3 regions of the Achromobacter sp. ESBL13 genome follow, and region 1 is predicted to be linked to each of the others. Evidence: predicted binding sites of a transcription regulator. Region 1 holds the regulator's gene; each other region holds the start of a gene.
What was found. Region 1 encodes HrcA, which represses chaperone genes, less so after heat shock. Its sites were predicted from a motif close to TTAGCACTCNNNNNNNNNGAGTGCTAA; they were not measured.
Positions count from the first base shown of each region.

Region 2: the regulator HrcA is predicted to act here: its motif matches at 8,137-8,163, upstream of groES (co-chaperone GroES).
Region 3: the regulator HrcA is predicted to act here: its motif matches at 2,224-2,250, upstream of rpoH (RNA polymerase sigma factor RpoH).

Region 1 covers NZ_JAZEVT010000007.1:63,618-73,370, reverse strand. Annotated here, with positions in the region: gene dapB (4-hydroxy-tetrahydrodipicolinate reductase) at 29-820, opposite strand; gene V6F88_RS23815 (outer membrane protein assembly factor BamE) at 839-1,375, opposite strand; gene fur (ferric iron uptake transcriptional regulator) at 1,532-1,951, shown strand; gene recN (DNA repair protein RecN) at 2,183-3,844, opposite strand; gene V6F88_RS23800 (NAD kinase) at 3,858-4,757, opposite strand; gene hrcA (heat-inducible transcriptional repressor HrcA) at 4,922-5,926, shown strand; gene hemH (ferrochelatase) at 5,972-7,096, shown strand; gene V6F88_RS23785 (hypothetical protein) at 7,086-7,322, shown strand; gene grpE (nucleotide exchange factor GrpE) at 7,468-8,025, shown strand; gene V6F88_RS23775 (thioredoxin family protein) at 8,043-8,447, shown strand; gene dnaK (molecular chaperone DnaK) at 8,527-9,753, shown strand, end outside.
Region 2 covers NZ_JAZEVT010000004.1:100,580-110,332, reverse strand. Annotated here, with positions in the region: gene V6F88_RS17370 (CaiB/BaiF CoA transferase family protein) at 1-1,042, shown strand, start outside; gene V6F88_RS17365 (hypothetical protein) at 1,039-2,187, shown strand; gene V6F88_RS17360 (enoyl-CoA hydratase/isomerase family protein) at 2,198-2,968, shown strand; gene V6F88_RS17355 (hypothetical protein) at 2,978-3,550, opposite strand; gene V6F88_RS17350 (RNA polymerase sigma factor) at 3,631-3,963, opposite strand; gene V6F88_RS17345 (LLM class oxidoreductase) at 4,322-5,281, opposite strand; gene V6F88_RS17340 (glutathione S-transferase family protein) at 5,377-6,000, opposite strand; gene V6F88_RS17335 (LysR substrate-binding domain-containing protein) at 6,117-6,998, shown strand; gene V6F88_RS17330 (hypothetical protein) at 7,400-7,810, shown strand; gene groES (co-chaperone GroES) at 8,221-8,508, shown strand; gene groL (chaperonin GroEL) at 8,546-9,753, shown strand, end outside.
Region 3 covers NZ_JAZEVT010000002.1:79,010-88,762, reverse strand. Annotated here, with positions in the region: gene V6F88_RS09125 (hypothetical protein) at 1-259, opposite strand, end outside; gene fghA (S-formylglutathione hydrolase) at 490-1,356, shown strand; gene V6F88_RS09115 (hypothetical protein) at 1,453-2,142, shown strand; gene rpoH (RNA polymerase sigma factor RpoH) at 2,261-3,181, shown strand; gene cpdA (3',5'-cyclic-AMP phosphodiesterase) at 3,481-4,317, opposite strand; gene V6F88_RS09100 (cation:proton antiporter) at 4,508-7,174, shown strand; gene V6F88_RS09095 (NUDIX hydrolase) at 7,181-7,987, opposite strand; gene coxB (cytochrome c oxidase subunit II) at 8,288-9,445, shown strand; gene ctaD (cytochrome c oxidase subunit I) at 9,551-9,753, shown strand, end outside.

The DNA of each region.
Region 1 (9,753 bases):
CGCTCCGGCGATCCCGCGGCCGCCTGGCTCAGAAGCCCAGCACGGATTGCATGTCGTACAGGCCGTTGTGCTTGTCTTGCAGAAAGCGTGCCGCGCGCAGGGCGCCTTCCGCGTAGGTGGCGCGGCTGCTGGAACGGTGCGTGATCTCGATGCGTTCGCCGATGCCGCAGAACGATACGGTGTGGTCGCCCACGATGTCGCCACCGCGCAGCACGGAAAAGCCGATGGTGCCGGGCTTGCGCACGCCGGTGTCGCCATGGCGGCTCCAGGTGGCCACGTCCGGCAGCGCCACGTCCCAGGCCGACGCAATGGTCTCGCCCATTTTCAACGCGGTGCCCGAAGGCGCATCGACCTTGTTGCGATGGTGCGCTTCGAACACTTCAACGTCATAACCGGAATTCAGGATGCGGGCGGCCATGTCCAGCAGCTTGAGCGTGGCATTCACACCCACGCTCATGTTGGGCGCGAACACGATGCCGATTTTCTGCGCGGCCACTTCGATGGCGGCGCGGCCGTTGTCGTCGAACCCGGTGGTGCCGATGACGGCGTGCGTGCCGTGCTTCACGCAGGCCTGCAAGTGGGCAAGCGTGCCTTCGGGCCGCGTGAAATCGATCAGGCAATCGGCGTTGGCCAGCGCGTCAAGATCATCGGTGATCAGCACGCCGGTCTGTTGGCCCAGCGGGGCGCCCGCGTCCTGGCCCAGCGACGTCGACCCATTGCGGTCCAACGCCACTGCCAATTGCAGGTCGGTGGACTTGAGGATGGCGTCGATCAGCATCTGGCCCATACGGCCGCTGGCGCCGGCAATTGCAATACGCATGAAGAAAATCCTTGGGGGTTACCGAAGCGGCTCGGGCGCGTTGCCCGGTTGGCCGGGGTACTGATTCAGCGGGCTGACCGGCGCGGCGGAATCGCGCTTTTTCAGGTCTTCCTCTTCTTTGATGCGGGCTTCGTCCTGGTCCAGGCGCTTGTCCGCCTTTTCGTCGGCGGTGCTGCTGGGGGTGTTCAGCTGATAGGGCTGCAAATCAGGCTGCTTGTCGCCTTCCCAGCGCGTCAGGCGGTCGTTTTCGAACCAGACGGTGAACTTGCGTTCACGGGCTTCGCCGTAGCCGGGCTTGTAATAGTAGGGGTAGTCCCAACGGTTGGCGTGCAGCACGCTGGTAAGGGTAGGGCTGCCCAGCGCAAAGCGGACTTGCTCGCGGGTCATGCCCGGCTGGAGCAGCGCGACTTGTTCCTGGGTGATCCAGTTGCCTTGCTGGACACCGGCCTTGTAGGGGAAGCCCCACTTGTCCCCCGAGCAGCCGGCAAGGGCGATGGCCAGGGCGGCGACGGCCAATCCGGTCTTCAGCGAGCGGGAGGGAATTCGTGCAATCATGGACACTACGCGCCCCTATTATTTGGAAGCAGACAAAACCGTTATCATAAAGGTTTCATAAGGATAGTTCCGCGAGGCGGCATGAATTCAGGTGAGCCGACTCGCGGTGCACCCTTGATTCTGCCCATGCCTACGCGGACGGAGAGCGATTACACCATGAGCGACCAAAGCGAACTGAAGAACATGGGTTTGAAGGCGACGTTTCCGCGCCTGAAAATTCTTGATATTTTCCGCAAATCCGACCAGCGCCACCTCAGCGCCGAAGACGTCTACCGTGCCCTGATCGGCGAAAATGTCGAAATCGGCCTGGCAACCGTCTACCGCGTGCTGACCCAGTTCGAGCAGGCCGGCATCCTGGCCCGCAGCCAGTTCGACAGCGGCAAGGCCGTGTTCGAGCTGAACGACGGCGATCACCACGATCACCTGATCTGCACGAATTGCGGCACCGTGGTCGAGTTTTCGGACCCGGACATTGAAAAGCGCCAGCAGAAGATCGCCAAGGACAACGGTTTCGCGCTGGAAAGCCACGCGATGGTGTTGTACGGCGTGTGCAGCAGCTGCATGAAAGGGCGCTAAACCGCTAGCGTCCGCCCCACGGTCCGTGGCCGCGCTCGTTGCGGGCCAGTGAGATCAAAAGCCCCTTCTGAACGGAGGGGCTTTTTTTTGTCCGATGGGTCCGCCGCGGGGCGCGGTTCTTGCGCCGTCCTTGCGCCGATATTGCGCGGCTTTAAGCTGCATTTCACGCGGCATGCGCGCGGATATTCCTTGGAATCGTGGCGGGCTTGCCTTGGCCCGCGCCAAGCTGGGTCAGGCTGCGGGCTGGTCAAAACCTTCCAGCATTTCGCGGGCGTGCTCGCGCGTGGTGGCCGTCAGCTTGATGCCGCCCAGCATCCGCGCGATTTCCTCAACACGCGCCGCCGCGTCCAGCTCTTCGATGCTGGAGCGCGTGGTGCCGCGAGACTCGGTCTTGCTGACCAGGAACTGGTTGTTCGCGCAGGCAGCCACCTGGGGCAAGTGCGTCACGCACAGCACCTGGTGGCGTTCGCCCAGCTCGCGCAGCAGCTTGCCCACGGCTTCGGCCACCGCGCCGCCCACGCCGCTATCGACCTCATCGAAGATCAGCGTCGGTACGCGCGCGGCGCGGCTGGCAATGACGGACAGCGCCAGCGAAATCCGCGACAACTCGCCACCCGAAGCCACTTTGGCCAGGGGTCGCGGGGTGGTGCCGGCGTGGCCGGCCACCAGAAATTCAACCTGCTCGTTGCCGTGCGCGGACGGCCCGGCGGCGGTCAGGGTGGGCTCGAACTTGCCGCCCTGCATGGCCAGCGTCTGCATGGCCTGGGTGACTTGTTTGCCCAGGTCCTTGGCTATCTTGCGACGGGCGGCGGTCAGCTTGGCGGCCGCGGCGTCGTATTGCGTTTGCGCCGCCACCGACTGGGTGCGCAACGCATCGATGTCGCCGGCGGCTTGCAAGGCGGCCAGCTCGGCATGCAGGGAATCGCGCAATTCGCACAGGGCGTCGGGCTCGACGCGGAATTTGCGCGCGGTCTCGAAGACCAGGCCCAGGCGCGCTTCGACGTCGGCCAGCCGCTTCGGGTCCAGATCGACCCGGCTGACGTAATTGTTCAGGTCGGACACGGCTTCGCTGATCGCGATGCGGGCGGACTCCAGTTCGTCGTACACGCCTTGCAGGCCGGGGTCATGCCGCAGCATTTGCTGAATGCGGTGATTGGCGGCCGTGACGCGGTGGTGCGCGGAATCGCCTTCGCCGTCCAGCGCTTCCAGGATTTGCGAGGCGCCATCCAGCAGCGATTGCGAATGCGACAAGCGCGTGTGCTCGGACTGCAAGGATTCCCATTCGTCCGGGCCAAGCGCCAGTTGATCCAGTTCGTCCACCTGCCATTGCAGCCGGTCGCGTTCGTTGGCCAGGCTGGCGGCGTCTTTTTCGGCGGCTTCCAGTTGGCGCGCCAGCGCGCGCCATTGCTTCCACGCCTGGCCCACGGCCTGGCGCAGATCGCCATGGCCGCCGTGGGCGTCCAGCAGATCGCGCTGGGCGTCAGGGCGCATCAGGCTTTGATGGGCGTGCTGGCCGTGGATGTCGACCAGGCTGTCGCCCAGTTCGCGCAGCTGCCCCACGGTGGCGGGCGTGCCGTTGATGTAAGCGCGGCTGCGCCCCTGCGCGTCGATGACCCGGCGCAGCGACAATTCGTCATCGGCGTCGATTTCGCGTTCGTTCAGCCAGCTGTGCAATGACTTGGGCGTATCGAACACGGCAGTGATGTCGGCGCGCGGCGCGCCTTCGCGCAGCATGCTGGCGTCGCCACGCTCGCCCAGCGCAAGCGCCAACGCGTCCACCAGGATGGATTTGCCCGCCCCGGTCTCGCCGGAGAACACGGTGAAGCCGGGGCCGAAATGGATTTCGGTCTGTTCGACGATGACGAAGTCGCGGATATGCAGGGTGCGCAGCATGTCGGGGCGCTTACTACTCTACGTTGTCGGTGGCCTGGGGCATCAGGTTCCAATGCAACTTGCGGCGCAAGGTGGAAAAGAAGCTGTAGCCCTCGGGGTGCACGAAGCGGATGGTGTACGGCGCGCGCTGCACGACGATGCGGTCGCCCGGTTGCAGGTCGGACCACGTCTGCATGTCGAAATGCACGCTGGCGCCAACTTCCACGCGGCCCATCGCCGTCAGCGTCATGTTCAGCACGCCGGTGTCCGGGATGACGATGGGTCGGTTCGACAGCGTTTGCGGCGCCACGGGCACCAGCACCATGGCGTTCATGCCGGGGTGCAGGATGGGGCCGTTGGCGGACAGCGCGTATGCGGTCGAGCCGGTGGGCGTGGCGATGATCAGGCCGTCGGCGCGCTGCGTGTACATGAAGGCGCCGTCCAGCTCGACGCGCACTTCGATCATGCCGCCGCGCCCGGCGCGGTTCAGCACGACGTCGTTGAGCGCCGACGCGGAATACATTTTCTGGTCGCCGCGCCACACGCTGCCTTCCAGCAGCATGCGTTCTTCTATCTGGAAGCTGCCTTCCAATACGCGCGCCAGGGCGCCGTGCGCGTCCTGCAGCGGGATGTCGGTGATGAAGCCCAGGCGCCCGTGGTTGATACCCACCAGGGGCACGCCAAAAGGCGCCAGATGCCGGCCCGCGCCCAGCACCGTGCCGTCGCCGCCCATCACGACGGCCAGCGATGCATTCTGGCCAATCTCTTCAAGGGTAGCGATGGGGTATTCGGTCAGGCCGGTGTTGCGCGCGGTGTCCGCATCGATCAGCACATGCCTGCCCGCTTGCGTCAGCGCGTGCGCAAGGGCTCTTAGCGGGGTGTCCAGGCCGGTGTCCTGGTATCTGCCGATCAGGGCGACGGTAGGAAAGTGCATGGATGCGGGTGTATCAAAAGGGCGAAACGAAGGGCAGGGCCGAAGGGCGAAGCCGAAGCCAGAACCTGCCCGGAATGGGCCGATTAGCCGATTATATGGGGCCGCATATCTGCTTGCGGGACAAAAATCGCCTTTATCCTAAAAGATTCCTTAAAATGCCCGCTATGGATGACCGCGCACGCGCACTACTGAAAGCGTTGATAGAACGCTACATCGCCGATGGGCAGCCCGTCGGCTCGCGGACGCTATCGAAAGTCTTTGACTTGTCCCCGGCCACCATCCGCAATGTCATGGCGGATCTTGAAGAGCTGGGGCTGATCCATAGCCCGCACACCTCCGCCGGCCGCGTGCCTACGCCGCGGGGCTATCGCATGTTCGTCGATTCCCTGCTGGCCGTGCAGTCTTATCAGCTGCAACCGCACAACATGGGCGAAATGCTGTCGGCCGCCGAACCCACCCGCGCCGTCAACGCCGCCGCCGCGTTGCTGTCCAACCTGACGCAATTCGCGGGCGTGGTGCTGACCCCGAAGCGTGCCCAGGTATTCCGGCAGATCGAATTCATCCGGCTGTCCGACAAGCGCGTGCTGCTTATCATCGTCACCCCGGACGGCGACGTCCAGAACCGCATTCTCTTTGTTCAGCGCGATTACGCCGAAGCGGAATTGCTGGAAGCCGGCAATTTCTTCAACATGCACTTCGCGGGCAAGTCGTTCAACGCCGTGCGCCAGACGCTGTCCACCGAACTGGCTCAGCTGCGCGAAGACATTTCGCGGTTGATGCAGGCGGCGGTCGAGGCCAGCGCCGAGGCCGCGGAAGACGGCGACACCATGGTCATCTCGGGCGAACGCAAGCTGCTGGACGTCACCGATATCGCGTCCGACATGGACCGGCTGCGCAAGATGTTCTCGCTGTTCGAGAAAAAGACCGACCTGCTGCAACTGCTGGATGTGTCCAGCCGGGCGCAGGGCGTGCAGATCTACATCGGTGGCGACTCCCAGCTGGTGCCCATGGAAGAGGTCTCGGTCATCACCGCGCCCTACGGCGTGGACGGCAAGGTCGTGGGCACGTTGGGCGTCATCGGCCCGACCCGCATGGCTTACGAACGCGTGATTCCCATTGTGGACATCACGGCGCGCCTGCTGTCCAACGCGCTCAGCCACAACCAGTAGTCCCATTCAAAGCTACATCCTCCTCGCGGAGGAAGGGGAGTTTTTGTGTTTCTTCGCCTGTTCAAGTACCTGTGGCCTGAACGCTATCTGCCGGAAGCCGAGCAGGACGACCCCTTCAACGAAGACCCGCCGGCCCGCGCGCCCGGCAAAGTCGGGGTGCTGCTGGTCAACCTGGGTACGCCGGATAGGCCGGACAAGCAGGGCATCCGCAAATACCTGGGCGAATTCCTGTCGGACCCGCGCGTCATTGAAATTCCACGTTATTTATGGAAGCCCATCCTGTACGGGCTGGTGCTGACGCTGCGGCCGAAGAAGCTGGCGCCGCGCTATGCGGGCGTCTGGCTGAAAGAAGGGTCGCCCCTGATGGTCTATAGCCAGCGCCAGGCCGACGGCGTGCGCGCCGCACTGGAGGCATCGGGCATCGACGCCGTGGTGGAACTGGGCATGCGCTACGGCAACCCTTCCATTCCGGACGCCATCACCCGTTTGCGCGCGGCCGGTTGCGAACGCATCCTGACCGTGCCGCTGTACCCGCAGTACGCGGCCAGCACCACGGCCACGGTCGTGGACGCGGTCACCCGCCATGCCGGGCGCCTGCGCGACCAGCCCGAACTGCGCTTTACCAAGCGCTTTCACGAAGATCCGGCCTGGCTGGACCCGCTGGCCGCCCGCATCGAGACCTTCTGGCGCGAGCACGGCAAGCCGCAGAAGCTGGTCATGAGCTTTCACGGGTTGCCGCGGTATTCCATCGAATTGGGCGACCCCTACTACCGCGACTGCATGGAGTCGGCGCGCCTGCTGTCCCAACGGCTGTCGCTGCCGCGCGAGCAGATCGAAGTGACCTTCCAAAGCCGCTTTGGCACTGCCCGGTGGCTTGAGCCCTATACCGAGCCCACCCTGAAAGCGTTAGCCGCTTCAGGTGTTACCGAGGTGGATGTGGTGTGCCCGGGATTTGTGGCAGACTGTCTAGAAACCCTGGAAGAGATCAGCCTGGAATGCCGGGACGCCTTTATTGAGGCGGGCGGCAAGCAGTTTCGTTACATCCCTGCGCTGAACGACGATCCCGCATGGATCGCCGGCTTGGCCACTTTGGTGGAACGCAACTTGCAGGGCTGGCCACTGAAGATCCAGGCCAACACGGACTTGAAGGAGAAGGCGCATGCACCATGATCCCAAGAGCGGCAAGAGCGTAAAAAAGGGGACCGTTGCCACCCCGGTGGACGAGGATCAGGTCGAACACGATCTGGACGAGGCGCTGGCCGAAACTTTTCCCGCCAGCGACCCCATCGCCATCCGGCCCGAGCCGGACGACGATGACGAAAACGTAGACCGCGGCCTGAAGGAAAGCTTCCCCGCCAGCGACCCGGTCGCCCCGGCGCAGCCCCACAAGAAGTAAGCGGCCGGCCCGCCCGGGCCAGACCCGGGCGGGCTTCCGGTCCCAGAGGGGCGCCGTCAGGGAATATTTCGCTTACCCGGGCTTGAAATAGGGGTATTGGCCCCCATTCATGTCTGCGAAAGCCATTCTTTTTGGAGGATTCCCCATGACGGCACCCCACGAGCCTGTAGACAAGACGCCCGAAGCCGGCCACAACGCCGACGCGGCACCCGCCGACCAGGACGCCGGTCAGGCCGAGCTGAACGAGTTGCGCGCCCAGCTGGACGCCGCCCAAGCTACCGTCAATGAGCAGCACGACCAGCTTCTGCGTGTGCACGCCGAAGCCGACAACGTGCGCCGCCGCGCCCAGGAAGAAGTGTCCAAGGCGCGCAAGTTCGGCATCGAATCGTTTGCCGAGAGCCTGGTTCCGGTCAAGGACAGCCTTGAGGCCGCCCTGGCCCAACCCGACCAGACCGTCCAGACGTTGCGCGAAGGCGTTGAAGTCACCCTGAAGCAGTTGTCGGCCGCGTTCGAGCGCAACATGCTCAAGGACATCGCGCCGGCCCAGGGCGACAAGTTCGACCCGCACCTGCACCAAGCGATTTCGTCGATCCCGCACGAGCAGCCCGCCAATACCGTGGTGCAGCTGCTGCAAAAGGGCTACGCCATTGCCGACCGCACGCTGCGTCCGGCGCTGGTGGTCGTATCGGCCGGCCAAGGCTGAAACGCCAGCCGCGCGTCATGACCGATCCCCGCTTCGACCCGGCTCAAGTCTTCCAGGTGTTCGGCATGCGTCATGTCGACACCGATGGCTTTGACGCCGCCGTGGTTCAGGCGCCGGGAACGGATCTGCGCTGTGTGTTTTTATGGGGACAGGATTGCTATAACTGCAATCTTTTCAAGCAGGCAGCACTGCTGCACCAGGAAACGTTGCTGAAGCTGGGCCTGACCTGGTTCGAGGCCGACGTTTACGCCGACGAGCCCCTGGGCCGGCGCTTTTCCCTGCATGGCGTCCCCACTTTTGTGCTGTACCGGGCCGGCAAACGGCTGGGTCGTATCACCGGTTGGCCCGGATTGCCCCAGTTCACGGCGGCGATTTCGCGGTTGCAGGACCCGAATGCGGAAAATTCCGGCAAGGCGTCTTGAAAACCCTGCGAGTAACCCCAGTTATGTGGGGACAAGAAGTTTCTCTCTATTTTCATAGATCAATTCAAGGTAACCCACCATGAGCAAGATTATTGGCATTGACCTGGGCACGACCAACAGCTGCGTGGCTGTGATGGACGGCGGGCAGGTCAAAATCATTGAAAACGCGGAAGGCGCCCGTACCACCCCCTCGATCGTCGCCTACATGGACGACGGCGAGACCCTGGTTGGCGCTCCCGCCAAGCGTCAGGCCGTGACCAACCCGCGCAACACGCTGTACGCCGTGAAGCGCCTGATCGGCCGCAAGTTCGAAGAAAAGGCTGTGCAGAAGGACATCGACCTGATGCCCTACACCATTGCACGGGCCGATAACGGCGATGCCTGGGTCGAAGTGCGCGGCAAGAAGATGGCGCCTCCCCAAGTGTCGGCCGACGTGCTGCGCAAGATGAAGAAGACCGCCGAGGACTACCTGGGCGAAGAAGTGACCGAGGCCGTGATCACTGTGCCCGCCTACTTCAACGACAGCCAGCGCCAGGCCACCAAGGACGCCGGCCGCATCGCCGGTCTGGAAGTCAAGCGCATCATCAACGAGCCCACCGCGGCCGCGTTGGCGTTCGGCCTGGACAAGACCGAAAAGGGCGACCGCAAGATCGCTGTCTATGACTTGGGTGGCGGCACGTTCGACGTGTCCATCATTGAAATCGCTGACGTTGACGGTGAAAAGCAGTTTGAAGTGCTGTCGACCAACGGCGACACCTTCCTGGGCGGCGAAGACTTCGACCAGCGCATCATCGACTACATCATCTCCGAGTTCAAGAAAGAACAAGGCGTTGATCTGTCCAAGGACGTGCTGGCGCTGCAACGCCTGAAGGAAGCTGCTGAAAAGGCCAAGATCGAGCTGTCCTCGGCCCAGCAGACCGAAATCAACCTGCCGTACATCACGGCGGATGCCTCGGGTCCCAAGCACTTGAACCTGAAGATCACGCGCGCCAAGCTGGAAGCGCTGGTTGAAGAACTGATCGAACGCACGATCGAACCCTGCCGCGTCGCCATCAAGGACGCCGGCGTGAAGGTTTCCGACATCGACGACGTGATCCTGGTCGGCGGCATGACCCGCATGCCCAAGGTTCAGGAGAAGGTGAAGGAATTCTTCGGCAAGGATCCGCGCAAGGACGTGAACCCTGACGAAGCCGTCGCCGCTGGCGCCGCCATCCAAGGTTCCGTGCTGTCGGGCGACCGCAAGGACGTGCTGCTGCTGGACGTGACGCCTCTGTCGCTGGGTATCGAAACCCTGGGCGGCGTGATG
Region 2 (9,753 bases), on a different contig from region 1:
GGGCAACAAGATCAACGTGTCCTTTCTCTCGCTGAACCGCAACAAGCGCTCGCTGGCGATCGATCTGAAGAGTGCCGGCGGCAAAGAGATCATCCAGAAGCTCGCGGCGCAGGCCGATGTGTTTATCCAGAACTACCGCCCGGGCGTCGCCGGCCGTCTGGGCGTTGACTACGAGACCCTGTCGGCGCTGAACCCGCGCCTGATCTATGTATCGATGTCGGGCTTCGGCGAAGACGGCCCCTATGCCACGCGCCCCGGCCAGGACCTGCTGTTGCAGGCGATGTCGGGCGCCATGCTGTCGTCGGGCCGTGCGGGCGAAGCGCCACGCGCGGCAGGCCAGTATGTGGTCGACGCCGTCACCGCGTATTGCGCCTTCGAAGGCGTGCTGGCCGCCCTGCTGCACCGCGAACGCACCGGCGAAGGCCAGAAGGTCGAGGTCAACATGCTGGATGCAATCACCACGATCCAGATGCAGGAGCTCTCGGTCTACACCGTGGGGCACAAGCCGCAGGTGCGCAGTGCCGAGCCGCATGCCCACGTGTACATCCGCGCCCCCTATGGCACCTTCGCGACAAGCGATGGCTATCTGGCGCTTGCCATGCCCGACATGAAAGTGCTGGCGCGCGTGACCGAAGAGCCGCGCCTGGGGCAGTACACCGACGAGCGCGACGGTTGGGAGAAGCGCGACGAGATTTATGCGCTGGTGCGCGACACGCTTGCCAAGGCCTCGACGGCCGACTGGTTCGCCAAGCTGGATGCCGCCGGCATCTGGTGCAGCCCCGTCTATGGATACGCCGATCTGGTGGAAGATCCGCAAATCGCGCACAACGGCACCTTTGTCGAGTACGAGCATCCGACCGAAGGCCGGATCAAGACACCGGGTTTTCCGATCCGCTTTTCCAAGACGCCAAGCCAGGTGCTGCGCGGCGCACCGCTTACCGGCCAACACACCGACGAAGTGCTGCGCGATTTTGGCTTCAGCGCCGACGAGATCGCCGCGCATGCGGCCTCGGGCGCGGTGCTGCGTGGAACCTCGGAATGAGCGAGCGCGCCCTGCCCTACCGCGGCCTTACCTGGGACCATCCGCGCGGCTTCAATGCCCTGCGCGCCGCCACCGCACGCACGCCGCTTGTGCACTGGGACAAGCAGTCGCTTGAAGGCTTTGAATCGGCGCCCATCGCCGAACTGTGCGCCCGTTATGACCTGGTGGTGCTGGACCATCCCCATCTGGGCGAGGCCCTGGCGCACGATTGCCTGCAAGCGCTAGACACCGTGTTCGCGCCCGACGAGCTGGCGCGGATCGCGCGGGACAGCATCGGGCTGTCGTACGACAGCTATCGCATGGCCGACCGCCAATGGGCGCTGCCGCTGGACGCCGCCACCCAGGTCATGGCCACGCGCGCCGACCGGCTTGACGGCGCCGTGCCGCGCACCTGGCGCGAGGTGCTGGCGCTGTCGCAACGCAGCGGCGCGGTCGCGCTCAGCTGGGGCGGTCCGCACCCGTTCCTGTCACTGCTGTCGATCGCGGCCGCCATCGCGCCCGATACCGACTTGCGCCCGCACGGCGCTTGGCACGACGAGGCGACGCTTGCCGACGCGTGCGATGTGCTTGGCGAATTGGCGCGGCTTACACCCGCGCAGGCGCTGGCTTACAACCCGATTGCGCTGCTCGGCCACATGAGCTCGCGCGATGACATCGTGCTCTGCCCGCTGGTCTATGGCTATGTGAACTACGCCACCAGCGCGGTGGCGAAACCGCTTACGTTCCGCGATGCGCCCGAGGCTGAAGCGGGCAGGCCCGGCTCGATCCTCGGTGGCACCGGCATTGCGATATCACGGCGCTGCATCGTGGGGCCGGAGTTGCGCGCGCATCTGCTGTGGTTGCTTGCCGCCGATACCCAAAGCCGCTTCATTCCGCAGCACGAAGGGCAGCCAAGCCATCGCGACAGCTGGGCCGACGCGAACGTGAACGCGGCCAGCGGCAACTTCTATGCCAACACGGCCCGCACGCTTGAAGCTGCCTCGATCCGGCCAAGGCACGATGGCTACATTGCCTTCCAGACACAGGCCTCGCAGTTCCTGCGTGACGGCGTCGCCGCCCGCGCATCTTCCCAGTCATTGGCGCGCGGCCTGACGCAGCGCTTCCAGGCCAGCCTGGCCGCCGCCTTCAAGCACACCGCAACCTAAGGATTCCGACGTGATCGCACTCGTCAATCTCAGTATCGATGGCCATGTCGCCATCATCGAACTCAATCGTCCCGAGAAGCTGAACGCGATGACGCCCGAGATGGCCGACCTGCTGATCGCGGCGGTAGGGCAATGCAACACCGACTCGCAGGTGCGCGCGGTGATCCTGACCGGCGCGGGTCCCAAGGCCTTCTGCGCCGGCTCGGACATTACCGAGCTGGACCGCTACGCCACGCCCTGGGATTTTCGCAATCGGCTTGACTACTGCGACTGCGTGCGCATGTTGAAGAAGCCCACGGTGGCGGCGATCAACGGCTATACCTTCGGCGGCGGCCTGGAAATGGCGTTGGCCTGCGATATCCGCATCGCCTCGGACAACGCGCGCCTGGGCGCGCCCGAGATCAAGCTGGGCTGGATTGGCGGCGGCGGCATGACGGCGCAGCTGGTCCATGCGGTCGGCCCGAGCAACGCCGCGCTGATGGTGCTGACCGGCGACCCCATCCGCGCCGAGCAGGCGCTGGCCTGGGGCTTGGTGAGCGAGGTGGTGCCACAGGAGCAGTTGCGCAACCGCGCCCAAGCCCTTGCCGCCACCATCGCCTCACGCGCGCCTATCGCGGCCGAGACGGCACGCGTCAACCTGCGCGCCGCGCTGTCGATGCCGCTGGAGAAGGCAGTGGAATACGAGCGCGACCTGCAAGCGATCTGCTTCGCCACCGCCGACGCCAAGGAAGGCCGAAGAGCATTCGAAGAAAAGCGCGCGCCCAAGTTCGAGCGGCGCTGACGAGGACGGTCAGGCGGTCAGGAAGCGCGTGACTTCGGCCCAATCGTTAGTCGACAGGGCAACGTCCTCGAAGTCGCCGGCTTCCTCGTCGTAACGCGAAACACAGAAGCGCTGGCTTCGGCCGGATTCGCGGTCGGCGTAGTCGGCGTAGTCGACATACACCTTTAGCCCGCGCTCCTTGTTCTCGAACGAGGGAGCTGCATCGATATAGCTCGATGCGTCGACATACCCTTCGGGAAGGGGCGGCAGGGTTGTGATGTCGAAGTCGGGAAACTCTCGACGAAGTCGTTCAAGGTTCATATGGGAAGCATGTAGAGGCTGGCGGCCTGACATTTTACGTTGAATGTACTGACTCAACCGGTTCGCGATCACCTCTGGACGCCAGTGAGCAAATAAGGGGACGGCAATCGACGGCTTTCGGCCTCGCTTTGTCACCACGTCACGTAACTTATTCGAAAAGGTCCTCACCGACTTATTGGCAACCTGCTGCCGGGTTACCTCATTCCAAATGACATTCTCGGGCGCTCGCTGGTTGCCGTAACGTGATGCCCAAAACGCTGCTTCGTGTGTACCGTTGTCCATCGTTCTGCCCCGATCCGTAATCAGTACGTGCCGCGCACCGTCAGCATCCAGTTGCGCGGAGCGCCGTATAGTGTTCGACGCTATTGACGGACAGCCCCATCCGCGATTTCAGGTTGGGTCAGACCGTCGAGGCGGTGCCAGATATAGGCCTGCCGGCACTTCTCTGGCAACTGCGCCAAAGCGTCGTCGAGCGCCGGATGTTCGTGATCGACCAGATCATGTAGCGGCACGGCGGCGCGTTGGCTGAGCTTGCGCAGACCGCTTGCCAGGTTGTTGCGGCTGGCTTGATAGAGATAGGCACACGGATCGGCCAGCGCGGCGCCTTCTCGCTTGAGCATGCCGAGCGCGGCATCCTGCAACGCATGTTCGGCCTCCTGGCGATGCTCGCAGCGACGCGTCCAGTCGCGAAACATCGTCGCATACTTGACGAGCCAGCTATCGGGCGGCGGAGGGGTCGGCACTGTCGGGAACGGACTGCGAAGGAGGCCGGATCATAAATGATAATAGTGTTATTTCAATGATCCGCCGATGCAGCAACGGTTGCCAAGGGCGTTGCTTTCCCAGCCTTTCCCCTGCCCTGATTCCACGGAGCGTGCCCCGCCACATTGACACCGAATGCAGGACCGCATCAACGTTGGGCAGAATTGCTCCGTGCATCGGTTGCGCGACTCTTGTTTACAGGCCCAGCAAGCGATCTACGGCATGCGCGATGGTGCCAGCGTTGTTGGAAAAGGTGAGCAACGACGATGGGCAGAAAGCGCGTGTCTCCTCTCACCATCCAACAGCAGAGGACGGCACGCCTTGATGCGATGGAAACCGTGGCAGCACGTCCTCCGACAGCTCCTGCAGGACGTCTGCCGGCGCGCGCTGTGAAAACTGTATTCCCAGCGCTGCATGGTTCACTCCCGCCGCCTGCCAGGTCTCCAAAAGCGCAATCAGCCCCTTGCGCCCTGTGCGCAGGACGTAGCCGCCGTGTAAGGGCGTGCGAGGATAATCAGGATCATCTACCAGATCGATCCATTCGTTGGTCATATGCGGGCGGAACGCCCCGCCGGGGATGAGTGCACGCCAGGCACGGATTTTTTCCGACAGATGTTGAGGGCCGATAGCATCGTGGGTCGAATTGGGGTACGTCAGCCAGCCATCTGCGTGCTCGGCGATCCATGCAAGCGATTGGCCCGACGAGCCCGTCACCATCATGGGAATGGTGCCGACGACGGGCTTGGGAAGGAACTCGGCGCCCGAAAAGCTTCCCAGCGGGGAATCAATCTCCAAGAGTCCCGTATGCATGAGTTGGCGTATGTAGCCGATCCCCTGCGCGAAGCGCTCTGCCCGACGCGCGTGTTCCAACCCATAAGCGGGGAATTCTATCGGCCTATCGCCGGATGCCACGCCCATAACCAGGCGGCCACCCGAAAGCTGATCGATAGTCGCGGCCGCCTTGGCCAGGTCGATGGGATGGCGCAAGGAGAGGACGGCACTGCCCGTTGCAAGCGACACGTTCTTGGTTCGCGCGGCGAGAAACGCAAGATAGGTAAAGGGATCGAATACCTGCCCCGCGTCGCCAAAAGACGGGTCGAACAAGGGCACGTCCCGCACCCACACAGCAGCGAAGCCATGCCTGTCGATTTCAGTGACTAAATCGGCTTGGCCAGCGAGCGCCTTCATGTTTCCTTCATACCGTCGAAGCGGCAGGAAGACGCCAACCGTCAGACTGTCCGGCGCAAACATACGGCGGTATCCGGCGTGCGAGTGAAACGAGGCGAGCGGGGCGCCGGCCTTCTGCGGGAAGGAGCTGGTTTCGTTCATGGATTTCAACATTGGGTTCATGCGCTTGTAGCCGGAGCTGGCAACGTAATGCCCGCGCGCACCGCAGGCCGATCCGCAACGCGCTCATGCCACGCGCTCAGGTGAAGGTGCCGGCTGAAGTCGAAACCGACAATCCGCGCGATGTGCATCCAGCCGAAATGGGCGATGTCGGCAATGGAATAGTCTTGGCCGGCGAGATAGCGGCGCCCTGAAAGGACACGATCCAGCACGGAAAACGCCTCTTCCGTGAGGTGGCGATATCGGTCGATGGACGAGGCCGAGGCCTCTGGCGCGAATAGTTCGAAGTGCACACGTTGGCCCAGCATTGGACCCACACTGGATGCATGGAACTGCAACCACTTGATCGCCTCCCAGCGCGAACGCAAATCGGAGGGCAGCAGCTTTCCTGTCTTCTCGGCCAGATAAAGCAGGATCGCTGCCGACTCGAAAAGTTCTATCCCGGTATCGCTATCCGTCAGCACAGGGATACGACCATGGGGATTGAGCGCGAGAAAGTCTGCCCGGCGATGCTCACCCTCATCAATACGCACATGGTGGAGGCGATAGGGCAAGGAAAGCTCTTCAAGCGCGATGGTGGCCTTGAAGCCATTAGGCGAGCTGTCGGTATAGAGATGCAACATGATATTTATAGATAAACTAAATTGAGAAATAACGCCGACCTCAAATTCTCATCTATAAAGCTGGTCGTCTGAAGCGATAATTTCTCCTCCCCATATTTAGCAAAACTAAAATCCTAATGAACTACCCTTTACAGGCGCTACGCACGTTCGTGGAAGTTGGACATCGGGGCACCGTCAAGGCTGCCGCGCAGGCCCTGCATGTGACTCCGGGCGCAGTCAGCCAACAGATTCGATTGCTCGAAGACCGACTGGGTGTTGTTTTGCTGACGCGCGAGCGCCTCGGCATGCGCTTGACTGACGCCGGTACCAGCTTCCACGCGAAAGTGTCAGATGCGTTTCGTCAGATCGACCACGCGGTACATGCTCTGGAGGCGACCAAGAAGAGAATGAGCCTGACGGTAAGCACGGTCGCCACATTTGCCGCGTCCTGGCTCGTACCCAGGCTCGGGCATTTCAAGCGTTTGCATCCTGAAGTCGAAATCCGCGTGGAAGCGACGTCTGAGTTGGTGAATCTGCACCGTGATCGTGTGGATGTGGCCGTGCGCCATGGGCTTGGGGATTATCCCGGTCTGGATGTCAAACCGCTTATGGCTCCGGCTTTGATTCCTGTGGCCTCAGCGGAATTTCTTCACACCCACCAGGCCGTCATCCGCGAGACGCAGGATTGCCTGAACTATCCTCTGTTGCACGATTCTGATCGGGCCGATTGGCCGCTCTGGCTGAAGGCGCATGGTGGCGTCGAAGATGCACGCGCAGAGCGCGGCAGCGCATTTGACGATGATTTTTTGCTTATCCGCGCGGCGGAGACCGGCCAGGGCTTGGCATTGATCCCGCAAGCCTACGCCGAAGATGAAATCGCGGCGGGACGGCTCGTACAAGTGCTGGACAAACCGTGGCCGGCAAGATTTGCCTACTACGTAGTGACGCGGCCAGGGGCGACTGAGCGGACCGAGGTGAGCATGTTCATGGATTGGATATTGCAAGAGGCTGCTCGATAGTTCGAATCGCATACGGCGGCATGCAGTGGGCCTGGCCAGGATCGACATGACTTTCTGAGTCGCCGCGGATCGCCGCGAAGGCCAGCTCCCGGCCAGGAACGGTCGCGGGAGATCGGGGTCCGTATGGTGTGTAAAACGCATTCAAGCGCTATTCGTGCCAGAGGGGTAGTACCGGAATTTAGGTGCGCGCAGGGCATCGCTATTCGCCAGGATCGCAATGCCGGCTTGCGTTGTGGGCATCTGACACCCCTCGTGTCGCGCGAATAACGCCCGTCGCTTGCCGGATGCTATCTTGCCCTCTGAACGCAGACGCCATTCAGACACAGTCAGCGTGCCCGCACATCCCACTTCGGGTCGAATGCGATGGCACTACCATCCGAACAAATTAGGGTTCACTGAACATGCTTACAGATATCCTGGTTGCCTCGACTGAAGACATCCCCGCGATTCTCTCTGGCGAGTCGGCCAACTGGCCAATCTTGAAGTTCAAAGCGTTGGACAACATGGTGCTGGCCGGACTATGGTCCGCGCTCGGCGGAACGACCGCCACAGAATTTGAAGGCGAAAAGCACCTTCGTGCGCACACGCAAGAGCGATGGGTCTTCGAGTTCCCTGAGGACTTTGTGCGCAGGCTTTCAGCCGCGCAGTCAGAAGCCATTCCAGGCATATCTGCTGTCTGGGCCAAACACGACGAAATGGTGCACATGGGCGCCGATGGTCCGGCCATCGAGCCGGTTGTTGAAGCTTTGTCTAAGTTTGCTCGGGAAGCGACGAGCCAAGGAAAGCGTCTCTTCCTTTCGATGAGCCTCTAATCGAATGACTGCTTTCGGGAGAGTCGAAGGACTGCTTCGGGTCGAAAGCGGAAGTTCTCTGAAAGCCGGTCAAGCCTACCGCTCACCCCTGACGACCCGGTGCCAAGAGATTCTCAAAAAACCGGACTCGGGGCTAAGTACCTTTGGGGCTGAAATCGACCCAAGTGCCTGATCTGCTTTGGGCTGACACGTTTTATTTAATCTCGATCCGCATGACGCAAATCCCAGGTTCGGCGGCGTTTGACACTCACTTGCGACGCCCCCCGCCCCCAAATATGTAACAGCCGCCCCTCCCCCCCTTGAACCCTGCAACATCATCCCTATAATTAGCACTCGACACCGGTGAGTGCTAACAGCCCTCCCGGGGCTAACCGATCATTCACTTTCAATCAAGTAAACAGGAGTTCCTCATGGCCTTGCGTCCCCTGGGCGATCGCGTGATCGTCAAACGCCTCGAAAACGAGCGCAAGACTGCCTCGGGCATCGTCATCCCCGACAGCGCCGCAGAAAAGCCTGATCAGGGCGAAGTCGTGGCCGTCGGCCCCGGCAAGAAGACCGAAGACGGCAAGATCCTGCCGGTCGACCTGAAGGCTGGCGACAAGGTTCTGTTCGGCAAGTATGCCGGCCAGTCCGTGAAGGTTGATGGCGAAGAACTGCTCGTCATCCGCGAGGACGAAATCCTCGCCGTGGTTCAGTAAATCCCGCCTCAAACGAATTTTGGAAGGAAGCTAAGAAATGGCTGCCAAGCAAGTATTGTTCGGTGACGACGCCCGTGTGCGTATCGTCCGCGGCGTGAATGTTCTCGCCAACGCTGTTAAGACCACCCTGGGCCCCAAGGGTCGCAACGTCGTGCTGGAGCGCTCGTTCGGCGCCCCGACCGTGACCAAGGACGGCGTGTCCGTCGCCAAGGAAATCGAACTGAAGGACAAGTTCGAGAACATCGGCGCACAACTGGTCAAGGACGTTGCCTCCAAGACCTCCGACAACGCCGGTGACGGCACCACGACCGCCACCGTGCTGGCTCAAGCCATCGTCATGGAAGGCCTGAAGTACGTTGCCGCCGGTTTCAACCCGATCGACCTGAAGCGCGGCATCGACAAGGCTGTCGCCGCTGCCGTGGCTGAACTGAAGAAGCAATCCAAGCCGGTCACGACCAGCAAGGAAATCGCTCAAGTCGGTTCCATCTCGGCCAACAGCGATGCCTCCATCGGCCAGATCATCGCTGACGCGATGGACAAGGTTGGCAAGGAAGGCGTCATCACCGTCGAAGACGGCAAGTCGCTGGAAAACGAGCTGGACGTCGTCGAAGGCATGCAATTCGACCGCGGCTACCTGTCGCCCTACTTCATCAACAGCCCGGAAAAGCAAGTTGCCGTGCTGGAAGATCCGTATGTCCTGATTTTCGACAAGAAGATCAGCAACATCCGTGACCTGCTGCCCGTGCTGGAACAAGTTGCCAAGTCGAGCCGTCCCCTGCTGATCATTGCAGAAGACGTCGAAGGCGAAGCGCTGGCCACCCTGGTTGTGAACAACATCCGTGGCATCCTGAAGACCACCGCCGTCAAGGCTCCGGGCTTCGGCGACCGCCGCAAGGCCATGCTGGAAGACATCGCCATCCTGACGGGCGGCACGGTGATCTCCGAAGAAACCGGCATGTCGCTGGAAAAGGCCGGCCTGGCTGAACTGGGCCAAGCCAAGCGCATCGAAGTGGGCAAGGAAAACACGACGATCATCGACGGCGCTGGCGACAGCAAGTCGATCGAGGCTCGCGTCAAGCAAGTCCGTGTCCAGATCGAAGAAGCCACGTCCGACTACGACCGTGAAAAGCTGCAAGAACGCGTGGCCAAGCTGGCCGGCGGCGTTGCCGTGATTCGCGTTGGCGCTGCCACCGAAGTCGAAATGAAGGAAAAGAAGGCTCGCGTCGAAGACGCCCTGCACGCTAC
Region 3 (9,753 bases), on a different contig from region 1:
GGTTGCGGCCCAGCGTCTGCATCAAGCGCGGCAGGCCTTCTTCGTCAGCGGGAGTGGCCAGCAGCAGGATGCGGTCATTGGCCAGCAACCAGCCATGAACCGACACCCGATGGCGTTGAGCAGATTCGCCCAGCCAGGTGGCCAGTTGGTTCAGGATATCGGCCGGGGCGGGCTGAGACGGCGCCGCCAACGGCGAAATGAAATTGGCCTGCACCAGTTGGGGCAGCCCAGGGGCGTACAGACGGGGCAGACGGGCCATAGTGTCAGGGCTTGCGTATCTGGAAGAACGGGTTGTCTTCGCTCACGGTATATAAATAGTGCCACGGTGGGCGCTGGTCAAGTCCCGTGATCACAATATGGGCACGGATTCGGGTTTTTTTGTCGTCCGGCCTGTATGCACAGCAGGTTAACATTCGGCGACGGAACGTCGTACCGTGGATATACCCTAACCCGTCGACGAATTTTTCATCCCCCGACCGGAGAACGTCCATGCCCGTGGCCCTGGAGCTTATTTCCCAGCATCGCTGTTTTGGCGGTACGCAGCGGTACTACCGCCACGAGTCCACGCAGATCGGCCTGCCGATGCGATTTTCGGTCTTCGTTCCGCCGCAAGCGGATGCCGGCCCCGTGCCAGTACTGTTCTATCTGGCGGGTCTGACCTGCACGGAAGAAACGTTCATGATCAAAGCCGGGGCCCAGCGGCTGGCCGCGGAACTTGGCGTCATGCTGGTTGCGCCCGACACCAGCCCGCGCGGCGCCAACGTGCCCGGCGAAGAAGAAAGCTGGGACTTGGGCACCGGCGCGGGCTTCTATGTCGACGCCGTGACGCCGGCCTGGCGCGATCACTACCGCATGTACAGCTACGTGACCGACGAACTGCACGCCATCGTCACGGGCGACACGCTGCCCGGCGATGCATCGCGCACCGGTATCTTTGGCCACTCCATGGGCGGCCATGGCGCGCTGGTGCTGGCGCTGCGCAACCCCGGCAAGTTTCGCTCGGTGTCAGCCTTCGCGCCGATCGCTGCGCCCAGCCTGTGCCCCTGGGGCAAGAAGGCATTCGCCGCCTACCTGGGCGGCAACGAAACGGATTGGGCCGCCTATGATGCCTCGGTCCTGATGCGCGGCTTGAAGCAGCCTTTTCCCGCCGGCATCCTGATCGACCAGGGCGAATCAGACCAATTCCTGGTCGACCAGTTGTATCCCGAGGTATTTGAAGCCGCCTGCGCAGCGGCCGGCCAGCCCCTAACGCTGCGTCGCCAACCGGGCTACGACCACGGCTATTACTTCATCTCGACGTTCATCGAGGATCACATCCGGTTTCACGTCGAACGCCTTGGAAAACCGGCGGCTTAAAGCCACGCTTTTATACTGAAAGGCCCGCTGCGGTGGGCTCGCGGCGCCCTGCGCGCGTCGGGCTGTAACCTGCGGCGCCCCATAGGAACCCGTCATTTGATCAACGGCCTCGCCCCTTTTGTCTGGATTTTGCTGGGCGCCGTCGTCGTCCTGCTACCCGGCCTTGTCATGCTGCTTGGACGGGGCGGACCCCGCGACGAGCGCGGCCGCAAGGTCTTCCAGTTCCGGCCGGTGCGCCGGCTGTTCGGCCTGATGCTGGTGCTGCTGGGGTGTGTGTCCGGGCTGCTGGCCCTGTCGCTGGTGCAGTTTTTCAGGCTGACCGCGGACGAATCCGTGGCCCGCGTTGAAGTCCGGCAGCAGGCCGAGGGGCAGTTTCAGGTCACCACCGACGCGCCCGGCGTGGGCCCCAAGCAGTACGTTCTATATGGCGATCAGTGGCAGATCGATGCCCGCGTCGTACGCTGGCGTCTGCCGGCGTTGATGGCAGGCGTACCGCCGCTGTATCGCCTGGAGCGCTTGTCGGGAAGATATAGCGACGTCGCCCGCGAGGTCTCGGCCACGCGCTCCGTCCACGCCTTGGACGACTGGCCCGCGCCTGATTTGGGGTCGCTGAAAAAGAGTTTTCCGAACTGGTTCCCCTTTGTGGATGTCCAATTCGGAAGCGGCGCATACATGCCCCTGTTCGACGGCGCGAAGTACCAGGTGTTCATGGACCCGCGCGGCGCCTTGTTCATCCGCCCGGACGGCGACGCCACGGCCGAGGGCTTGAAACGCCTGGGCTGGTAGTACCCGCCCCGCCGCCCTTGCTGCGGAAACAAACAGGGACGGGTTTCAAAGTGGAAACTTTGATGCGTCGCAATAGTCGAATTAGCACTCCCTTTACTAGAGTGCTAACATCGAATCCATGTCGTTACCCCTTCGCTTTCCGGAGACCCCCGCTATGAAACAACCCAGTACCTCGTTGGCCGCTTCCGGCAACGCTCTGGCGTTGGCCATTGCCAATCCGGGCGCACTTGGCACGATCGACGCGTATATTTCTTCGGTCAACCGCCTGCCGGTACTGTCGGCCGAGCGTGAAACCGAGCTGGGCCGTCGCCTGCGCGACCAGGAAGACCTGGGCGCTGCGCGTGAATTGATTCTGTCGCACCTGCGCCTGGTGGTGTCGGTGGCGCGCCAATACCTGGGCTACGGCCTGCCGCATGCCGACCTGATCCAGGAAGGCAACGTTGGCCTGATGAAAGCCGTGAAGCGTTTCGACCCCGAGCGCGGCGTGCGCCTGGTGTCGTTTGCCGTGCACTGGATCAAGGCCGAAATCCACGAATACATCATCCGCAACTGGCGCCTGGTGAAGGTCGCCACCACCAAGGCGCAGCGCAAGCTGTTCTTCAACCTGCGCAGCATGCGTCCCGATGGCCAGACGCTGGACCCCGATCAGGTTGACCACATCGCGCGCGAACTGAACGTGCGTCGCGAAGACGTCAGCGAAATGGAAGTGCGTCTGTCGGGCCGCGAAATGTCACTGGAAAACCAGGACGACGATGACGACAGCTATGCGCCCATCGCCTACCTGTCCGACGACGGTCGCCAGGAACCCACGCGCGTGCTGGAACGCGCCGCGCGCGACGAGCTTCAAAGCACCGGTTTGAACGGCGCGCTCGAGGCGCTGGACGCCCGCTCGCGCCGCATCGTCGAAGCCCGCTGGCTGCAAGATGACGGTGGCGCCACGCTGCACGAACTGGCACAAGAGTTCGGCGTATCGGCCGAACGCATTCGCCAGATCGAAGCCGCCGCGCTGAAGAAAATGCGCGGCAACCTGGCTGCCTGATCCGCCGGTGCTGCATACAAAGGGCCGCTTATGCGGCCCTTTTCTTTTGCGCGGCGCCTGGCATTCACGGCGCCGCCACTGCGACGGTGCCCGGCCTGCAAAATAACTTGATACAAATTACCCGCTGAATTTCGGGGTCTTCCAGAAACTTAATAAAGCGTGCGCCGACTAACTTCATGTAGACCGCGAACTTTGGTTAGCAGTCTTGCCATCCGTCTCGGCTTCTCCTCTTTCCCCTCCCCTATGAGACGGATGCTTGCGGGGCACCACATATATTCGTATATCTGGTGCCCCGATTTTTATGCGGCCTGCGCGTTATCCGCCGCAAGGGCCGTATGCCACAGCGCGTCCTGCACGCGACGCACGCCGGTGGCCATCGACCCGTCCTGATAAAGCTTGATCCAGCGATAACCCGGCGCCAGGTTGTCCACCACATGCTTGCCGTCGCGGATGCTGAACTGAAAGCAGGTCGACGGCGTGGCCAGCATGCGCAGGTTGTGACGACGACGGTCGAATTCGTGATGCACGTGGCCCCACAGCAGCACGCGCGCCTGTGGCCATCGGGTCAGGCGCTTGAATAGCGCCTGCGGGTTGTCGATCATCATCGAGTCATGCCAGTGGCTGTCCATCTGCATCGGGTTGTGATGCATGGCGATCAAGGTGTGGCGTCCGGGCGCCTCGGCAAGCGCGGCTTCCAGCATGTCCAGCTGGCTGTCGGGAAGATGGCCGGCATTGGAGCCGGGCACGGTGGTGTCCAGTGTGACGACGCGCCATGCGCCCACGTCCGTAACCGGTGTGGACCATTGGGGCAGTTCCTGCCGCATCACGGCGGGCTGGTCGTGATTGCCCGGCAGGCAGCGGATCTGCGCGCCGGACAGCACGCTTGCGTGGCTCAGAATCGCCGCAAACCGCCGATAAGCCGCGGCCTCGCCGTCCTGGGACAAGTCGCCCGTGGCCAGCAATAGATCAGGGCGTTTGCCGTCGGCTTCAATCTGGCGCAGCACGGCGCGCAGGCTCGCGTCGGTATTGACGCCCAGCATCGACGTGTCGGGCTCGCCGAACAGATGGCTGTCGGTCAACTGGACAAGCATGGCGGGCGCGTCGTGACGCCGGGCCAAAGAATGGACGCGTGGCAAGTGCCGCTCCTGTGGGGGTTTTGCACGTTTGAACATTACCCAAAAAACATGGCGCGACGCGTTTCTGCCTACGCAAGCCGGGTAACGAAACGTGCATTCTCTACGATTCCCTACAGGTTCCTGCCCGGTGTCTGCCGAAAATGCCGCTATTCTTGTGAAACTTTTCACTGTTTGCGACTCGGCGCCATCCATGGATGTAGGTTTTCTTGTGTTCGGCCTGGCCGGACTGCTCACTCTGGTTTGCTTCATGCCGCCGTTGGCGGGCCGCCTCAAGCTGCCCTACTCGGTGCTGTTGGCTATCGTCGGTTGCTTGTTGGGTATTGTGATCCACGTGCACGGCTGGGCGCCCAGCTGGATCGCCGACTTCCTGGATTCGCTGGAACGCTTCGAGATTTCGTCCGAAACCTTCCTGATGGTGTTCCTGCCGGTACTGTTGTTCGAAACCGCGCTGTCCATGAACGTGCGCCGGTTGATGGACGACATCGGACCCATTCTGATGATGGCCATCGTGGCCGTCGTGGTGTGTACCGTGGTGGTGGGCGTGACGCTGGACGCGATCTCGCCCTACGGCCTGGTGGTATGCCTGCTGCTGGGCGCCATTGTGGCCACCACCGACCCGGTTGCCGTGGTTGGCATTTTCCGAGAGGTGGGCGCGCCCAAGCGCCTGACCACACTGGTCGAAGGCGAAAGCCTGTTCAACGATGCCGCGTCCATCGCCCTGTATTCCGTGCTGCTGGCGGTTCTGAGCGGTCACGGCGAGCTCACCGTCAGCGGCATCTTCAACGACTTCATCGTGCACTTCATCGGGGGCGGCGTGGCCGGCTTTGCGATGGGGCGGCTGGCCTGCTTCCTGTTTGCCTGGTTGCGGGGCTTCCCCACGGCCGAAATCACGCTGACGTTGACGCTGGCCTACTTGTCCTTCTTCATTTCGGAACACTATCTGAACGTCTCGGGCGTGGTCGCGACCGTGATCGCGGGGCTGGTCGTGGGGTCCACCGGCCGCACACGCATGTCGCCCACCACCTTCGAATACCTGTCCAGCGCGTGGGAACAGTTCGGCTTCTGGGCCAATTCCCTGATTTTCCTGTTCGCGGCCATGCTCATCCCCAAGCTGATGGCGGCCGCCGATTGGCAGGAACTGGTGCTGGTGGCCGTGGTGTTCGTCGCCACCCTGGTGGCGCGCGCCATTGTCGTATTCGGCCTGTTGCCGCTGCTGGGGCTGACCCGGCTGGGCACCAAGGTCAGCAACCCCTACAAAGTAGTGATGTTGTGGGGCGGGCTGCGCGGCGCCGTGTCGCTGGCGCTGGCGCTGGCCGTAACCGAGCAGACCGGCGTGCCCGAAGAGGCGCGCCAGTTCATCGCGGTGGCCACCACCAGTTATGTGCTGCTGACGCTGTTCATCAACGGCATCAGCCTGCGGCCGCTGATCCGCATGCTGGGCCTTAACCAGCTGTCGCCGGTGGAACGCACCATCCGCAACCAGGCGCTGGCCGTGGCCCTGGAGGACCTGCAAGGCAAGACGGAGGAAGTCGCCAAGACCGAGCACATCGGCACGGAAGTGCGCGACCGCATCCGCGCCGTGTTCGACGCCAGCCTGACCAGCGTGCACGACGGCCAGGTCAGCCAGATGAGCGACGAGCAGCGCGTGTCCGTGGGCCTGGCCATCGTGGCGCAGCGTGAAGAGGAAATGTTCTTCGACATCCTGAAAGCGCAGATCGTGGATTGGCGCATGGCCGAAACGTTGCTGGCACGGGCCGAGCGTCTGGAAGACGCCATCCGGCTGGGCGGTGTGCCCGGCTTCGAGCGCGCCATCGTGCAGGACGTGCGCTATTCCACCGGCTTCCGGCTGGCGTTGCGGATGCACTATCTGTTTGGCTTCCAGGGCTGGTTGGCGCGCGAACTGGGGCAACGGTTCGCCAACTTGATGAGCAAGCGTTCGGTGGCGCAGCGGCTGATCGTTTTTGCGCGCGAACAGATCACGCCCCTGTTGGGCGAAGAGGCCACGCAGCGCATCGTGGCGCTGCACCAGCGCAGGCTGGACCTGGTCGAAAGCGCCATGCAGGCGCTGAACCTGCAATACCCGTCGTATGCGCAATGGTTGCAGGAAAGCTATCTGGGCCGCGTCGCGCGGGAGCTTGAACGCATCCGCTATCGCGACATGCTTGAGCAGTTTCTGATCAGCGGCGAGGTCTACGCAGACTTGATGGCGCAGTTGAAAAGCCGTTGGGCGCACATCGACACGCACCCGCCCCTGGATATTGAAATGAGCGCGGCCGAACTCATCAAACGCGTGCCGCTGTTCGAGGGCCTGTCGCCCGATTCGCTGCGCGCCATCAGCAAGCTGCTCAAGCCGCGCCTGGCGCTGCCCGACCAACGGGTGCTGACCAAGGGCCGGCATGGCGAGGAAATGTGCTTTGTGGCGTCGGGCGCCGTGGCGGTGCACCTGCCCGACAACACCATGATCGAACTGGGCAGCGGCGAGTTCTTTGGCGAACTGGGGCTGCTGGGCGAACAGCAGATCACGCCCGAAGTTACGTCGCTGGGCTACAGCAAGCTGCTGATGCTGACATCGCGCGACTTCCACGCCCTGCTGGCGCGCGATGAGCATCTGCGCGAGCGGATCCAGGTGGTCGCCAAGCAGCGGCTGCGCGCCATCGAAGTGTGGAAGCAGTTCTCGCAGGCGTCTCAGGCAGCGGCCACGCCATCGCCCGCGCCCGCTTCGGCACCCAGCCCGGCGCAGGCGGCTGAAGCGGCCGAGGCGGCCGGCGCCGCCCGCGAAGCACGCCAGGATGATGAGGCCGGCATGCGCATGCCGGGCGAACCGGCGGCCGATGCCCCCGGGGCCGCGTCCCGCTAAGCCAGGTCAGATCTGGCCGGCGGCGCGGCGTTGCATGATGTCTTCGACAATCACCAGCGCCGCCTCAAGCGTGAATTCGCCTTCTTCGACCTGACGCAGCACGGTGGCCACATCCAGCGTGGCAATGTCCATGACTTCGCCGTCCCGGTTGGCGGGGCGTGCATCGGCGGCCAGCACGCAGGTGCTGGTCAGCACGTCTTCCACCTGATAGCCCTCGGGCAGCCGGCGGTGAATGCGCAGGATGGTGCGCAGCGGCGTGCGCCTGGCCAGATGGTGCGGGTCCAGGCCGGCTTCCTCGCCGCATTCGCGCACCAGCGCCAGCTCCAGGTCTTCGCCGCTACCGGCCAGCCCGCCGACCAGGGTGTCCCACATACCGGGATCGGTGGACTTGCTTAACGCGCGTCGCGCGACCCACATGCGGCCGTCCGGCGTCCACGCGCTCAGGTGCACGGCGTGCGTCAGCAGGCCCAGCGGGCGCACCGCCGCCCGTTCGATCACGCCGACGGGTTCGTTGCCGTCCATCACGTCCAGCAGTTCGTCGCGCCAGCCGCGCAAGCAGTTGGCTTGACGCAACAGTTGTGCGGTGTTTTCCAGCACGGCGTTCAACTCCGCGCCGGGTTTCAGGTGCGCGCCGATGTGCAGCGCGGCCTCGTCGCAGACGACGCCGGGGGCATCGCGCAAGGCATCGCAGGCCGCATGCGTGGCCCAGCCGCAGCGCCGGCCCGCCACATATAAAACGTGCGCGCCGTCGGGGGCGGGTTGCTGTGCGCGGGCGCACAGGTCGGCATACAGATCGGACAACTGCTTGGGCATCGTGGCGTGTCGTGATGAGGGTGGCGACGATTTTATGCCACACGGTTTGCAGCGCGCGTCAAGGGTCGAACGCGGGGCGAGCGCAGATGGGGGCAGGCCCCTTTTATTCAAGAGGCTTGTCTTACATCTATTTGCGTGTCCGCTATAATCCGCCAGTTTCTTTGTGATTTCGAGTGGGAACGCGGGGGCCGCTCTATCTCCCTGCTTAACCCTGCCATCTAATAATTGCGCGTAGTCCTGTTGAAGTGACACTCGTGCCACTAGGCGACAAGGGCCCTCGCGCCGTGTTTCGAGGTAAGCATGAAGAAGTGGAGAGGGATACTGGGGGCTTGTGCGATGCTGATTGGCAGCGTGGCCGGTGCTCAGGTGCAAGACATGCCCGGCGGCCCGAAGGTCAATCAGCTGAACCTGCATGAAGGCGTGACCGCAATATCACGCGACATCATGTGGCTGCATTGGATGCTGCTCACGATCTGTATCGTGATCTTCATCGGTGTGTTCGGGGTGATGTTCTATTCCATCTGGGCGCACCGCAAATCACGCGGGCACAAAGCGGCGACCTTCCATGAGCATCTGGGCGTGGAAGTCGCCTGGACGGTCATCCCTTTCATCATCGTCATCGCCATGGCCTTGCCGGCCACCAAGACGGTGGTGGCCATGAAGGACACCTCAAGCGCCGACCTCACCATCAAGGTCACCGGCTATCAATGGAAGTGGGGCTACGAATACCTCGACGGTTCCGCCGCCGGGGTCAAGTTCCTGTCCACGCTGTCCACGCCCCGCGCGCAGATCGAGAACCGCGAGCCCAAGGGCGAGTTCTATCTGATGGAAGTGGACAACCACATGGTGGTGCCGGTGGACAAAAAGGTCCGGGTCGTGCTGACCGCGGCCGACGTGATCCACTCGTGGATGATCCCGGACTTCGGCGTCAAGCAGGACGCCATCCCCGGCTTCCTGCGCGACGCCTGGTTCCGTGCCGACACCCCGGGCATCTACCGGGGTCAGTGCGCCGAACTGTGCGGCAAGGACCACGCCTTCATGCCCATCGTTGTCGAAGTCCTGGCGCAAGCCGATTACGATAAGTGGGTTGAAGACCAAAAGAAGAAAATGGCGGCAAACGCCGACGATCCTAATAAAGAGTGGACGGAAGCCGAATTGGTTGCCCGTGGCGAAAAAGTCTTCGCCGCCAATTGCGTAGCCTGTCACCAGGCCAACGGCAAGGGCATCCCGGGCAGCTTCCCACCGCTTGACGGAGACAAGGTTGTTCTGGGTCCCAAGGCGGACCAGATCAATACCGTGCTCAAGGGCAAGCCCGGCACCGCGATGGCGGCATTCGGCGGGCAGCTCAATGATGTCGAGATCGCAGCGGTCATCAGCTATACACGCCATGCCTGGAGCAATGCAGGCAAGGGGCAGGACCCGACGGTTCTACCGAAGGACGTTGCGGCCGCGCGTTGATCGCGCAGCCCTACGCCCTACACCGATAGAACCGGTTCCGTTTAGTTAGAGATACCCTGCCGGTCCCGTGGATCGGGGCCGGCACTCAGCAGGAAGGAGTCCATCATGAGCAGCGTCACTGTAGACCACGTGTCGCCGGGCCACGGCCACGGTCACGATGACCATCACCACGCCATGCCTTCGGGTTGGCGTCGCTGGCTTTTCGCCACGAACCATAAAGACATCGGGACGATGTATCTCATCTTCTCGTTTGCCATGTTGCTGGAAGGCGGCACGCTAGCCTTGCTGCTGCGTACCGAATTGTTCGA